3 regions of the Paenibacillus sp. FSL H7-0350 genome follow, and region 2 is predicted to be linked to each of the others. Evidence: riboswitches for the same ligand, from Rfam matches in the RefSeq annotation. Region 2 holds a riboswitch; each other region holds the start of a gene.
The links. Region 2 has a riboswitch for cyclic di-GMP ahead of NYE24_RS08540 (thiamine pyrophosphate-binding protein). Riboswitches for the same ligand answer to the same signal wherever they lie in the genome.
Positions count from the first base shown of each region.

Region 1: another riboswitch for cyclic di-GMP. It lies ahead of NYE24_RS25525 (PA14 domain-containing protein); the one in region 2 lies ahead of NYE24_RS08540 (thiamine pyrophosphate-binding protein).
Region 3: another riboswitch for cyclic di-GMP. It lies ahead of NYE24_RS22415 (anti-repressor SinI family protein); the one in region 2 lies ahead of NYE24_RS08540 (thiamine pyrophosphate-binding protein).

Region 1 is NZ_CP151972.1:5,622,262-5,627,394, forward strand. It holds gene NYE24_RS25520 (sugar phosphate nucleotidyltransferase) at 517-1,890, shown strand; cyclic di-GMP riboswitch class I at 2,029-2,109, shown strand; gene NYE24_RS25525 (PA14 domain-containing protein) at 2,124-4,466, shown strand; gene NYE24_RS25530 (glycosyl hydrolase) at 4,657-5,133, shown strand, end outside.
Region 2 is NZ_CP151972.1:1,810,186-1,815,318, reverse strand. It holds gene NYE24_RS08545 (carboxymuconolactone decarboxylase family protein) at 1-34, opposite strand, end outside; gene NYE24_RS08540 (thiamine pyrophosphate-binding protein) at 84-1,727, opposite strand; cyclic di-GMP riboswitch class I at 1,844-1,940, opposite strand; gene NYE24_RS08535 (methyl-accepting chemotaxis protein) at 2,442-3,692, opposite strand; gene NYE24_RS08530 (WYL domain-containing protein) at 3,766-4,506, opposite strand; gene NYE24_RS08525 (HTH domain-containing protein) at 4,503-4,658, opposite strand; gene NYE24_RS08520 (SDR family NAD(P)-dependent oxidoreductase) at 4,796-5,133, shown strand, end outside.
Region 3 is NZ_CP151972.1:4,892,930-4,898,062, forward strand. It holds gene NYE24_RS22410 (2-oxoglutarate dehydrogenase E1 component) at 1-1,997, opposite strand, end outside; cyclic di-GMP riboswitch class I at 2,494-2,597, shown strand; gene NYE24_RS22415 (anti-repressor SinI family protein) at 2,632-2,775, shown strand; gene NYE24_RS22420 (helix-turn-helix domain-containing protein) at 2,922-3,254, opposite strand; gene NYE24_RS22425 (TasA family protein) at 3,522-4,112, opposite strand; gene NYE24_RS22430 (TasA family protein) at 4,152-4,748, opposite strand; gene NYE24_RS22435 (signal peptidase I) at 4,853-5,133, opposite strand, start outside.

The DNA of each region.
Region 1 (5,133 bases), 3.7 Mb from region 2:
GATTTCTCGGATTCGAGCCAAATGGAGCAACTGAGCAGCATTTGTGTCACGTACTTAAACTAACCAGCTTCTGCCGCCGCAAATTTGTGCGGCAAGCCCTTGGAACAAGAGTCTTGAATCCCGGTCTTGAATTCCATTGTCTTGGAATTCTTGCTTTCTCTAGCCGCTAGGTCAGCGGCGACGCCTTGGAACAAGCGGCAGCCCGGCCCCCCTTGCCGCTACAACAAGCGGCAATACCCGGATCTTTAGCCGGGAGCTTCGCCTGCGGGCGAAGCGGATATAAAAAGTAAAGCCGGTTATGAAATGGAGTGGAGAGGAATTTTGGAGCTGTAGGAGCGTTAGCGTCCGCCTTTGTCTCCGGATGTTATCTGCTGCAAGCAATATAATCAACAACATCTGGAGACAACAGCGGCCGTAAGCCCAAAATTCCTTGCAGCGACCCTCATAACAGGCGGGATTTTAACACACAGCCGCAATAAGAAATACCCAATAACAATACGATATGGAGGGTTCACTATGAAACTAGTACTTCTATCAGGCGGCTCCGGCAAGCGGCTCTGGCCGTTGTCCAATGATTCACGCTCCAAGCAATTTCTGAAGGTACTGGCAAGTCCGGCAGGTGAACCGGAATCAATGGTACAACGGGTATGGAGACAGCTGGAGGAGAACGGCATGGCCGGGTCCTCTTATCTGGCGACCGGACGCAGCCAGGTGGAGATGATCCAGAGCCAGCTCGGCAGCGAGGTGCCGATCATCGTGGAGCCGGAGCGGCGGGATACGTTCCCGGCCATTGCGCTGACGGCGGCCTACCTCTATTCCATCGCAGGGGTTTCCCCAAGCGAGACCGTGGCGATTCTGCCGGTGGACCCATACGTGGAATCCTCCTTTTTCGAAACGGTACTGCAACTGGAGAACACCATGCTGGTGAGCGGGGCGAACCTGGCGCTGATGGGCGTAGTTCCCGAGCATGCTTCGGAGAAATACGGCTACATTATTCCAACGGGTGCAGATGCGGGAGCGAATGGTTATCTGCAGGTCAGCCACTTCCAGGAGAAGCCGGACCGTGTGCAGGCCGAGGAGCTGATTAGCCAGGGGGCTCTCTGGAACTGCGGGGTGTTCGCTTTCCGTCTGGGTTACCTGCTGGATATCCTGCAGCGCAAAGGGCTGCCGCTTAATTATGAGGAACTGCAGAAGCAGTATAAGCTGCTGTCTTCCATCAGCTTCGATTACGAAGTGGTAGAGAAAGAAGAGAACATCGTCGTACAGCCGTATGCCGGATTCTGGAAGGACCTGGGTACCTGGAACACCTTGACCGAGGAAATGACCAGCAACCATGTCGGCAAAGGCTTTGTGACCGCTGACTCCGAGGGGACCTGCCTCATTAACGAGCTGGATATTCCGATTACCGTGATCGGGGCGAAGGATCTGATTATCGCTGCCAGCCCGGACGGCATTCTGGTGACGCACAAGACTGAGAGTCCGCGGATCAAGGAAGTGCTGAAGTCTTTTGAACAAAGACCGATGTACGAGGAGCGCCGCTGGGGCCACTACAAGGTGATAGATTATGTAAAGTATGACGAAGGCAACGAGGTGCTGACCAAGCGGATTTTCATCAATGAGGGCAAAAATATCAGCTATCAGCTGCATCACAAACGCAGTGAAATCTGGACCTTCGTCAGCGGGGAAGCCAGCATTGTCATCAATGAGAAGATGCATACGGTGAAGGCGGGAGATGTGGTGCGGATACCGGAAGGGACCAAGCATGCCATTCTTGCTCTTACCGATGTGGAGTTCATTGAGGTGCAGACGGGGTCGGAGCTGGTAGAGGAAGATAACATCCGTATTACTCTGGACTGGGAGGATATAGCGCTACATCAGTTTATTTCGTAGGTCTAACTTATCTATTTAACCATTTGTTACAGAATCAAAACAGGTACTCGGAACTATTTATTCGGAGAAATTCGCGTTTGCTCTACAAAAAAATTGCATAAAGACGATAATTTACGGTAAGAGGGATTGATCCTTCCAAAACGACAAAGGCAAACCTGATCGAAAGACAGGGACGCAAAGCTATAGGGCCTTCGCAAGAGTGGCAGCCTGGCTACCGAAAGGAAGAGAATATTGTGAAAACTTACCGTAAGTCTCGTTTGCTCTGCGCTGTGCTGTCGCTGGCCGTGGTATTGTCTGCTGTACCTGTGGGACTGGGAATCGCCCCTTCCACCGTCAAGGCTGCCTCCTCTGAAGGAGCGCCGGTGAACCCTAACGCCTCAGCGGAGGCGGTCAAGCTGCTGAACAATCTGTATGATATCTCGGGAAATGGAATCATTACAGGCCAGCATGACTATTTCGAGAGTCCGGATGAGCTGAGCAACAAGCTGAAGGGAACAAGCGGACAATACGCAGCACTGCATGGTTATGAGCTGGGAGCAATCGGTGGGCAGAGTGAGAGCGGAGTAGCTGCACAACGCAAAAATATCGTCTGGAGTGCGACGAACTGGTCCAGAGCGGGCGGCATTGTCGCCATGACCTTCCACCAGAATCTGCCGGGCACCAAGTACGAATGGTCCAATGTGCAGAAGCCGATCACCCAGGCGCAATTTAACAAATACGTAACCCCCGGAACGCCAGAGTATAATGCACTGATCACCGATCTGGATAAAGTAGCGGTCTCTCTGAAAAGCCTGCGGGATGCTAAGGTTCCGATCCTCTGGAGACCTTACCACGAAATGAACGGCGGCTGGTTCTGGTGGGGGAAGAAAGATAATTTTACAGCCCTGTGGAATATTATGTATGACCGGTTCGTGAACGTTCATCAGTTAAATAATCTGCTCTGGGTATGGAACCCGAATGCGCCTAATGCAAGCTCCGATCCCTATCCACGGACTTATCCGGGCGCGGACAGAGTGGATGTGCTGGCAGCAGATATATATAATAACGACTACTCCAATAAATATCATGATGATCTGACCAGCCTGGCTGGCGGCAAACCGATCGGCATCGGCGAGAACGGTGAAATGCCAAATATATCGAAGCTAAAGCTGAACCAGCAGAATTACGTGTTCATGATGAACTGGGGCAAGATGCTCTATGAGAATAACAGCACGGCGACAATCAAGAATTTCATGAATGACAGTTACACACTAACCCGTGACCAATATAAGGCCTGGTCTGCTCCGGCGGCGGCTCCTAAGCCAATCGCAACGCCAACGGCAACGCCGACGCCTACAGTATCACTGACACCAACAGCAACACCGACACAAACCGCAACACCGACGGCAACGCCGACGGCAACACCAACCGTTGCGCCGACTCAGAAGCCGGTCCCAACCTTCGGCGACCCGGAGAGTAAGCCTGGCCAGAATGGCCTGCTTGGAGAATACTTCAAGAACATGACGCTCTCGGGGACACCGGTTATGGTGCGTAACGATGATGTCATCAGCTTCAATTGGCGTCAGGGGACTCCTAATGCCGCACTGGGCGTAGATTACTTCTCAATTCGCTGGACCGGACAGATTAAGCCGGCTTACAGTGAGACTTATCAGTTCTATACTACATCGGATGACGGTATCCGCTTGTGGGTGAACGGCACAGCGGTCATTGACAGCTGGGTCAAACAGAGCGGAACTGCCCGCACAGGAAGCATAGCCTTAACTGCCGGGCAATTGTACGATATCAAAGTAGAGTACTATGAGAATGCTGGCGATGCCAATGTCCATCTGATGTGGCAGAGCCCTAGCCAGGTGAAGGGAACCGTACCTGCAAGTGCGCTTTTCTCCAGAGCAGGCAACATATCCATACCTGTTCCGGCTGCAACAGCAGTACCGACAACGGTACCAGCAGCAACAGCAACGCCGGCACCAGTAACAACACCAACACCAGCAGCGACACCAACACTGACGCCAGTACCGGCACCAACGCCGACAGCAGCACCGACACCAACGCCAACACCGGCACCAACACCGACAGCGGCTCCTGTTCCCGTTCCTTCTCCTACAGCAACACCGGTGGATCTGCCGGTAGAAGTCCCTGCTGCCAATGGACTGTATGCGGAATACTTCAATAACATGACGCTATCGGGCGAACCCGCTGCAGTGCGCACCGATGCGGTGCTTGATTTCAACTGGCGCCAAGGCTCGCCGGATGCTGCTATCGGTATAGACTTCTTCTCTGTCCGCTGGAGCGGGAAGATTAAGCCGCTGTACACAGAGACGTATCAGATTTATACCAATTCCGATGACGGTATCCGCGTACGGGTTAACGGTGAGCTTGTGATTGACAGCTGGGTGAAGCAGAGCGGCACCGAACGCATGGGCAGCATCAGCCTGACCGCAGGCGAGCTGTATGATATTCAGGTAGAGTATTATGAGAATCAAGGGGATGCAAAAGCGCGGCTAATGTGGCAGAGTCCAAGCCAAGCCAAAGGTACCGTTCCGGCAAGCGCGCTGTTCCTCCCGTCCGCTTCCTAAGCTCATAAGGTCCGCAGCTGTGTTCATCATTGGCGCTGTTACTGGTTAAGACGTTACAATTATAAATCCTGTAAGCCACTCTTAATGGCCCTGCTTACCAGCAGGGCTACTAAGCTATAGAAGGCAGATAATCCGCGAGGCTTAACCTCCGGGGCCTGCCTGAGAGTGTGGCTGGAGAAAGGAGATTACATTGAACACTTACCGTAAGTACAGGCTATATACAACTATTTTTCCTCTAATCCTTATCCTTTCATTACTTCCATGGGGGGAAGGGCGCAGTCTGCCCGCAGCCGCTAAGGTTACGGCACCTGCCGCCTCCGCTCCCATGGGGCCCATTAAACCCATTAATCCATCGGCCTCCAAGGAGGCTTCCGCACTGTTAAGCTATCTTAGTGATCTTAGCGGCAAGGGGATGATATCCGGCCAGCATGATTACCTGGAGAGCCCCGATGAATTCAATAATAAGCTCCGCACAACAAGCGGCCGCTATGCCGTTCTGCATGGCTATGAGCTGGGAGCCATAGGCAACCAGTCTAAGGAGATCATTGCCAGACAGCGTCAGGCTGTCGTGGACAGCGCCATACGATGGCATGAGGGCGGCGGCATTGTCGCCATGACCTTCCATCAGAATCTGCCGGGAACCGCGCCGGTATGGACCAATGTGCAG
Region 2 (5,133 bases):
AATGATCGAGTCCGCTGTTCGTGTTCTTGTTCACGCTATGGCCTCCTGATAGTAGGTTAGAAACGGTGTGCAATAAGGCTTGCTTACGTAAGATCCAGCGTGCGGTGAGCCGTAGGTGGCATTTCATCGCGGTCAGTCAGCAATTCAATGACAGCTGGCTTGTTAAGCGCTACAGCTTCGCGGATGGCAGCGGCGAACTCCTCCTGCGTCTCACAGCGGAAGCCGGCTGCACCCAGAGATTCAGCGAATTTCACGGCATTCATTGGAACCTCGAAGATCGTACCGTCAATCCGGCCGGTGGTCTTCTCCATCCCCTTAAGCGCCATATCCAGCTGCATATTATTCACCACGATGAAAATCACCGGAATGTCCTTGCAAACAGCTGTGTTTATTTCAGTTCCGAGCATCATAAAACAGCCGTCCCCGGTAATGCAGAAGACCGTCTCACCGGGAGAGGCCGTCTTGGCGCCGATCGCCATGCCAATTGAATTGCCCATGCAGGCAAAGTAGGCATCGAATATGAAGCTGCCGGGCCTGCGCACATTGAACCATTTCACAGCATTGAATCCATGGCTGCCGTCATCTACAAACACGCTGCTGTTGTAAGGAATCAATTCGCTCATCGTGCTCATTACCGAAGCCAGAGAGAGCCCCGCCAGTACGGGAAGCTCATCATTGTAATCATTCGAGACTGTGATTTCATGCTTGGTAACCGCTGAGAAGTCCAGCTTCTGGAGATACAGAGCCAGGTTGTCCCTTAAGTCTCCGCCGACAGCAATAGTAGATGAGGTGAGTATTTTACCGACAAAGGTCGGGTCTACATCGAACTGGATCAGCTGCCGCGGATGATTCTCCGGCTTCAGGTTGCAGATGGTCATATCGCTGAGGCGGGACCCCAGAACGATGAAGAGGTCGCTGTTGTTCATCAGTTCATCTCCATGCGAGGAGCCGCCGACGCCTATTGGACCATGGTAGAGCGGATGATCGTAAGCTATAGCGCCTTTGCCGCCTGGAGAGGTGACCACAGGTATGTTAAAGGTCTCGGCCAGCTGGACCAGTTCCTGATGTGCTCCTGAGCGGTTGACGCCCTTACCGGCAATGATCAGGGGTCTAGCGGATTCATTGATCGCCGAGCTGACCCGTTCATAGTTCTGATAGCTGACCAGCCCTTCACGTTCCGGCAGAACAATCCGGCATTCCGCAAGCCGCTCTGTCTGCACATCAAACGGAATGCAGAGATGAACCGGACCTTTTTGGTCACCGAGGGCGATGGATAGGGCATGATTGAAAATGGTGCTGAAATGATCCCCGCGTTCAACGAGCTTGCTGAAGAGGGTGGCCGGCCGGAACATATCCGCCAAATCAGCCAGATAGGAAGTGGAATCCTGACATTGGGGAATGCCCAGCTCCTTGATGGACTGGTGGCCGGTGATGAAGAGGACGGGAAGATTATTGGCCTTGGCATGCGCTGCTGCGGTGAGCAGATTCGTTCCGCCCGGACCGGAAGTGCCGAAGGCTACTCCGAGGCTGCCGGTCTTCAGAGCATAACCGCCGGCAGCGAAGCCGGAGCTAGACTCGTGCCGGCCGGGGATGAACTCAATACCATAGTCAACCAGTTTCAAAGCGATGGGGCAAATAGATTTGCCTATGATTCCAAAAGAATGTGTGACTCCCAAATTGCGTAATGCTTCCGCCATATAATCTGCAACTGTCTTCAGAACATCCACCCCGCAAGTTGTTATTTGTATTAGTCAGCAATAGAAAACCTGTACTCAACATAGGAGCACAGGTCTGTTGCACGAATCACCATAATCAAACGCATAACCTAAGGCGTTTACAGTTTTTCAGCAACCTGGCTGTCATGATCCCACTTCATAAATGAGACTGTAGATCCATGGCTTTGCGTCATTCCCTTTCGGTGAATTTTGCCGGTATGCGATTATAAATGAATCTGTGAAGAATTTTCCTTTACAATATATTCCTCACTCCTCTTTTGTCAATAACCCCGATGAGAAGAAACTCGGAATTTGACGAATATTCAGGAGTGAAAATGGATGAATATTTGGATTTTCAAACTTTTGAAAATGGTTCCCTTTGGAAGGCTAAAGTCTTAAAATGCAAATGGATATTTAGGGCTATTATTATGAGGAGTAAGCATAAAGCCTCATTACATTCCTGATCTACTGTAAAATGTTAAGAATTCACTAGATATACAGCAATGTAAAATCCACTTATAGGACTTAAGTAGTGTATGTGTGCGGTGATGCCTTATAGACAAGCTATGCCTATAGAACGACTATAGTAAAGAAGTGCAAAGCGGATTTTTTACCCTTATGCACAATTTCAACAATTTGTGAATATTACATAACAATCTTAGTTTTGCACAGAAAAAGAGACACCATCTGCAGGAAATCCCGCAGATGTGTCTCTTTTGGCTAAGGTTAGAATTTGAAAATATGAATTGTTTTTTGCAGGTTAAAGACAGCGGAAGTCATCTTCTCTGTCTCCTCAGCTACGGATTGCAGAGCGTGAATCTGTTCGTTCATCGCTGCGGATACCTCTTCGGTCCCTGCGGCGGTCTCCTGGGTGATGGCTGAGATATTCTCGATCGCCCCGGAGATCTTAAGCGCGCTCTCCAGCATAAGGTCACTCTCTGCGGAGAAGGAGGCGATCTGCTCGGTTATGTATTGGACACTATGTACGATCTGAGCAAAAATATTGGCCGTCTCTGTAATCATCTTATTCTGTACCTGGACTACCTCTTCGTTGATGGCGATATTATCAATGGCCTGCTTGATATCTGATTCAATGCTGCGTACCAGCCCGAATACCTCTTTGGTTGAAGCGGTGGATTCCTCAGCCAGCTTGCGGACCTCCTGGGCAACGACAGCGAAGCCACGGCCATGCTCGCCTGCACGCGCTGCTTCAATAGAGGCATTGAGCGACAGCAGATTGGTCTGTTCGGCAATTTCGGTAATCGTCTTGGTAATCATCGTAATGCCGCGCGCGTTCTGTGACAGGGCTTCAATGGTATCCGCCACCTTCTGGGTCGCCTGGATGTTCTTGCGCATGCCTTCGGCCTGGGTATCCACCGATTGCCGTCCCTGTTCAACCAATTCCAGCGTATGTACAGATCGTCTATTCATTTCCTTGGTGGAATTCGTATAATTGGAGACTTTGATTTCGATATCCTTGATCGATTCGGTCATATCAGCAATATCCACTGAGATTTCGTTAGCGCCGAGAGCCAGTTCATTGGAGGAGGAGGCCACCTGCGCCATGACAAATTTCAGATTCTGATTCTTGTCTTCAATCCCGCGGCTGGCGTCCATAACCTGCCGGGTAATCTGTGAGGCATCGGTGAGGATTTTTTTGAGCTTGTCAATCATGGTGTTGAAGGACCGGCTAATGTCACCCATAGAGCCGCTCTCGTCGGCACGGCTGGTGAAGTCTCCTTTGGCAATGGTGTGCGTCACATTGGAGATATCCTCAAATGAAGATGTAAGCGTTCTCTCAATGAAGCGCGCAAGCGGGTAAGTCAGCGCTGCCAGAACGGCGACAAGAATAATGCCGATGAGCAGCCTGTCCATAAGGATTAGTGTGATTAAAACAGGGACAGCGAATAAAGCGGCAACCAGGTAACATCCGGTGACGATTTTTTGTTTCAACGGCAGCTTGTTCATCCAGTCCATAATGTAGAGTCCCCCTATAAATAATAATGTGTATTGTAATATTATAGGGGATACTAGTGCATTTGGTCTATTATTAAAAATCGTATAATGCTGCCGCTTCACGCAGAGCTGAAGCAACAGTATCTACAAGCTCAGGCGGTGCGGTCACCTTGATGCCCTGACCCAGGGAGAGGATGATCCGGCGTGCAGACTCCGGCGTGTTGAATTCGGCCTCGGCCCTGATCCAGCCAGGGGCCTCAGAAGGCTCCTGGTGCAACAGGGCGACGTATCGTTCCCTCTGGAGCTCCTTCATCGTGTGATTCCTGACAAGCAGGCTGGCGGGGTACCGGGGCAAGGCAGACTTGAACGCTGCGGTGGAGGTCTCCCAGTACTCAGACAGGACGAAATCCTCCGGCTGCTCAAAAGACTCAGCTGTGACTTTGGCCTCAGTAATTCTGGAGACCCTGTAGGTCCGCATCTCGCCGTCATGCCCCGCGACCAAGTACCAGACGCCGCGCTTGACTACCAGCCCCAGCGGTGCAACCAGCCGCTCGGTAGTATCCTCCCCGCGCAGATAGGTGATGCTCACCTTGCGGTTCTCCCATAAGGCTCCCTGTAAAGCGGCTAGGCAGGGATAGGTCTCCCCGGAGGGATGCCATCCGGCTCCATCGATGTGAATCCGCTGGCTGAGGAAGCTGAAAGCAGAGACGGGCTGCCTGGTAGCGGCAGCCTGCAGCTTACGGGCGGCCGAGGAGAACTCCTCCTGAATGCCCAGAGCGTGCAGAATCGCCGGATCAGCGGGCACCAGCAGCGCGGCAATCTCCTTGGTGTTCATTCCGCTGAGGGAATTCCGGAGAAGCTGAGTGCCTCCATATCCCGGAAGATTGTACGTTCGGATACCTCCAGCGTTTGCGCCAGCTCCTTGGAGCTGATTTTGCCGCGGCTCTGTAAAAGTTGAACGATAGTGATCAGACGGTCTGCTCTCATTCGGATGCCTCCCTAACTTTATTATTAAATTATATATGTCAGTGGTTGTCATGTATAAGGTATATATTAGACAAGAGTACGGATTAGCGCAAATGATCTTCTAATCCGGGCATGATAGATGTAAGGGAGCGGATCAAATGACAAATCTGCAAGGGAAAGTGGCATTGGTAACAGGAGGGAGCAGGGGAGCGGGCAGAGGCATTGCGCTGGAGCTGGCGAAGGCAGGCGCCTATGTATACATTACGGGCAGGAATGCTGGTACACCGCAGGAGCAACATGCAAGGACGCTTGAAGGTGTGCTGGCTGAGATTCGCCGGTCAGGCGGGGAAGGAGCTGTAATCCGCTGTGATCATACCAGTGACAGTGAGACAGAAGCTGTAATCCGGCAGATTAGCGCAGAGCAGGGCAGACTGGATATTCTGGTCAATAACGTCTGGGGAGGCAATAGTCTCTTTATCGGGAATGAACCGTTCTG
Region 3 (5,133 bases), 3.1 Mb from region 2:
TCGGACAGCGGACTGTTGTAGACGCCGAATGAAGCGCCGGCATCACTCAGCTGATGCAGCGGAGCATAGAGTTCCCCGTTCTCGCTGTCATGCAGCACCAGATGACGGTGGGCGAACGTGCCGCGCTGTGCATCCTGTCCGCTGAGGCGGATCGGCGTGCCATCCTTCAGGATGGTAGCGAAGGCAAGTGTCTCTGCCAGCGCCCAGTCTACCCGCTCTCCGTCATTCAGCGCATCCTTGCGGCGCTGCAGAATCCGTTCCAGCTTCGGATAGACCTTGAAGCCGGCCGGTACGCGCAGCAGCTCACGGTTAATCTCCTGCAGACCGGCAAGAGGGAAGGCAGTCGGACGCTGCTGGGGACTGTCGTTATCCAGCGCGACGGCGGTTTTGGACTCCGCATTCTTGTGCTTTCCTTCCTTCATCTGGTCAAAGGCCTGCTGGAGGACGCTCTCTGCCTCGGCAATCATGTTCTTCAGATCATCTGCTGTAATTACCTTCTCGCGCTCCAGGCGTTCTGCATAAGCGCGGTACACTGTAGGGTGGTTACGCACTTTGCCGTACACAATCGGCTGGGTGGTCTCAGGATCATCCATTTCATTATGCCCGTGGCGGCGGTAGCCGATTAGATCAATCAGGAAGTCCTTCTTGAACATATGGCGGTAAGCACTGGCCAGACGTACTGCGGCAATGCAGGCTTCCGGGTCATCGGCATTGACATGCACGACCGGAATCTCATACCCTTTGGCCAAGTCGCTGGCATAATGGGTGGAGCGGGAATCCTCGCTCTCTGTGGTGAATCCGATCCGGTTATTGACGATAATATGCACGGTGCCGCCATTCTGATAACCCTGCAATTTGCCGATATTAAGCGTCTCAGCGACAATGCCCTCTCCAGGGAAGGCGGCATCGCCGTGCATCAGCACAGCCATGGCCTTGCTTGTGTTCAGCTTAGGCAGTCCCGGATCGTTGCGCTCTTCCTGTGCGGCGCGTGTGAAGCCCTCGACGACAGGGTTGACGAATTCAAGATGGCTCGGGTTATTGGCCAGTGTGATCCGGGTGCGCACGGTCTCGCCTTCGCGGACGGCACGGTCAGCCCCGAGATGATACTTCACATCACCGCTCCAGCCGTAGGTCACGCCCATGGAGCCTTCCGAAGGGAACAGTTCCTTGTTCGGCGAATGATGGAATTCCGAGAAAATAATATCATAAGGCTTGCCCAGAATATGAGCCAGCACATTAAGTCTTCCGCGGTGGGCCATGCCCATCAGGATATGCTCTGCGCCGTCATGCGCGGCGGCCCGCACAATCTCATCCAGCATCGGCACGAGGGCATCATTGCCCTCCAGGCTGAACCGCTTTTGGCCGACGAAGGTCTTGTGCAGGAAGGTCTCGAAATGCTCCACCTGAACCAGCCGCTTCAGCAGCTCTTTGCGCTCTGTATTATTCAGCGGGGCAGGGGAGGTCATCGATTCCGCCTGGCTGTTGAGCCAGCGCAGCTCGCGTTCATCATGCACATGCCCGAATTCATAGGCAATGGTCTGGGTATAGGCCTGACGCATTCTGTGGACGGCATCCATCGCGGTATGCACATCTGCAGGGGCATTATCCCAGATCAGCGAAGCGGGCAGAGCATTAAGATCCTCGCGGGTAAGCTCGTAGGTCTCCAGCTCCAGCCATTTGGCCATCGGGTTCTTGCTGCGCTCCAGCGGGTCAATGTCTGCGGCCATATGGCCATATATTCGAATATTGGCGATCAGCTTCGAGGCCTTGACAGCCTTCTTGAGCCACTCGGCATCTGCTGATACGGCAGGCCTTGGAGCCCTCTCGGCATCGGGTGCCAGTGGAGGGGGGCCGGATACGGTGAAGAGATCGCGGTAATGTTGTTCAACAGAAGAGGGGTCCTTGACAAATTGCTCATATCTTTCTTGGATGTAGCCCAGATTGGGGCCGTAGTATTTGCTCCATACTGTGTCGTTATAGGGCTCTTTGACTGCCATGAATAGGTCCTCCTAACGGATAAACTCCACGCGAGGCATCCAGTGTGCCACTTGGCGGAGCTGCAAATGTTTGCGGTTTCATTCTCATCCTATTGTGCTACTTTCCGGCGGGGTAATCAATTCATACTTTCGGTCAATCCGTTCGCAATTCGGCATGATTCATTACAGTATTCATACGGAACTATCATAAATAGAAATAAATCCATATCACTGTCCGTTATCTATACAGATGGGTAATTGTCTCTATACGATGTTGCGTGGTGCGGTAAAGCGGAGTAGTTAGAGTTCCCTTTAGCATAATTAAACTATTACTTAGGGTTTGAACTTGGAACTGGAAATATTTATACAAGCCGCTGGCAATTTCAGCTAAGTTTCCTCACATTTTATCATAAAAAAATTCCAGAAAACGACACACTAATCGCGTATGATCTTGTATAATGTTATTGCGGAGAACGGTTTCATCGATTCTTGCCAGATCCTTTCATGATGGAAAGGGTCCAGTAAAAGGTAAACCTGCCGAAAGACAGGGGCACAAAGTCTCGGATCTAACGTAGAGATACTACAAAGTAGCAATACTACTATGATGGCCGGACTGCCTGGGGACGCGAAAATTCTAGGAGGAGATTTCTTGGATATGTCCAACCAGGGGAATGACGAGCTGCAGGCAGTAGATCTGGATTTAGAATGGGTGCACTTGCTGATGTCTGCCAAGCAGGCGGGGATCGCGGCGGAGGATATCCGCCGGTTTCTAAGTGAAAAGGCACTCCAGGCGATGTAAGGGCGGTCATCATTGTTAGGATACATACAGAAAAGGCACAGCGTCCGGTACGCTGTGCCTTTTCTGCATGCCGCTTGAAAGAATGCCCTCGCCGAAGGCGGCCTCCCTGCCGTGCGGAGTCTTCCTTGAGGCATACGATGCTACGTCTAGTTGTCCTTTTGTTCCATGCGCCATTTCTGGTAATCGAGGAATTCCTTGAATTCGCGTTTGCTTATACCGGAGGCCATAGCCTCCTGAACCAGCCGGAACCATTCCCCGTCCAGCGCCTGTTCTTCCGTCTCTGCCAGTCCGCCATACAGCAGTACATGAATGGATACCTGAAGCGCGTCTGCGATTTTTTCGATGAATTGAATGGAGGGGTTGGATTGAATATTCCGTTCCACATTACTGAGGTATGATTTCGCCACATCAGCCTTATCCGCAAGCTCGGATAGCGAATAGCCCTTCTCCAGCCGGAGTTTGTGGATGCGGCTTCCCATAGTATCTGACACGATTACAACGCCCTCCGTACTTTTTTGGTAAAAGATAAGAAGTGATATGCTTCGCGCTATACCGTAGCCCTATCTTTCTCGCAGAAACGGTGCCGCTCTTTAAAAAGAAGACAAAGCCGTTTCCACTTGTCAGTATAACAAAAATCTGCAAATCGGACAAAAATCCTTGAACCCGGAAGCGGGGAAAAGGAAACGGCATACCCGGCCCGGATGGGGGAGGATATGCCGTTCTTGATCGATAAATGCAGCTTTGGCCTACTTGGCTTCTCCCACTCCTTGAAGTGCATCGAAGGTCCAGTTCAATGCTAAGCCGTCACCCTGGAAAATATTCTGATCGAGCGTATTGTCCACGAACTCGAAGGCGATCTTGAAGGTCTTGGACCCGGCTGCGGCAATCCCTCCCGGCAGTATACCTGCTGCTACGAGATCGTAGCTGGGGGTGTTTTTCAGATCCTTCAGGGAGATCTCGGACAGCACATGACCGCTTAATGAACCGCCGGTGTATGAATTATCGAGGAGCTTGACCTTGAAGTGGTCTCCGAGATCCTGGCCTGCGTTATCGCCCTTGGCATCGGTCACGGTGTAAGTGGTGGCAAGCTTGAGGAATTTGATATCCAGTGTGCCGTCATTGGACAAGGTGAAGGTGCGGACGGTATAGTCTCCCGGCTTCAGATTCGTCAACGCTACCGGAGTATTGAAGGAAGAGCCAAGCTTCAGCGTACCTGCGGCGAAGGTTGCCGTGCTGGTGGCTGTGGAGCTGAAGTAAGCGAACGTGCCCCCGCCGATTAAAGACAAACCCAGTGCTGCTGATGCTACGCCAAGACCCAATGTTTTTTTGATACCCATGATTAATTTCCTCCTCGAATGGTTTGTTTTGTTGGTAAATTATTTGAGACTGCCTTTTTCCTGGTTGGCTTCAAAATTCAGCGTCAGCGCAAGCGTATCGCCCTGATAATAGTTCTGCGGCTGGAGAGTCTCCTTGAAGGCGAATTGAATGAGCAGATTATCGGAGGTTCCGGCTTTAATGCCGGACTTCTCTCCGCCCAGGATCGCTCCGAGAATTCCCCGGGCCACCAGATCGGGACTCTGCTTCTCCAAATCGGCCAGCGAGATGACCAGAAGCGGCGCTTCTTGCTTATCCTTGTTCGCGAGGAAGGTCACAATAATATCATCCTTGAAATTATGGGAGCCGTTGTCTCCCAGAGCGTCTGTAATGGCCGATGAGGTGCGCAGCACTACTTTGGGAATGTTAAGCGTCCCGTCATTTATAAGCTTGAAATCTCTTAAGATGCTGTCTCCCGGCTTGAGGTTGCTGAGATTAACAATGACAGAGGGATCAGACTTCAGTGATAAAGTTCCGTTGTTAAAAGAAGATGAGGTAGTAGAGGTGCTGCTGAAGTAAGCGAAGGTGCCTCCGCCGACCAGGGTCAAGCCTAATGCTGCCGATACAACGCCGAGACCTAATGTTTTTTTGACGTTCATTTGTTCATCCCTCTCTCTTATGAGTCTGGTTTGTGCATAGCCGGGGCTTCCGGCAAGCTGTATTGTGGCTCCGCGTTTCGTAAACGGGAGAGGACAATTGATCATTATACGAGGTCAGTCACAGTATCCGGCCCGCCGCCGTTGTTTGCGGAAGACGAGACGTTCTTCTTTTCAAGTGCCGCAACGGCCTTCCAGGAAGAATACAGCGCGTAGAGGAGCAGAAGCAGTCCGGGAATAATCATCAGCACTACGCTTCCGGCTTTGGAGACTGCGAAGCTCATGGCATAGCCCACATAGGGGACGGTCACGCCGGTGTACTCACCTACCACATTCGTGGAACTGACGGCGGCGGTGTCGGCTGAGTCATTATTGTCGCCCTTGGTGG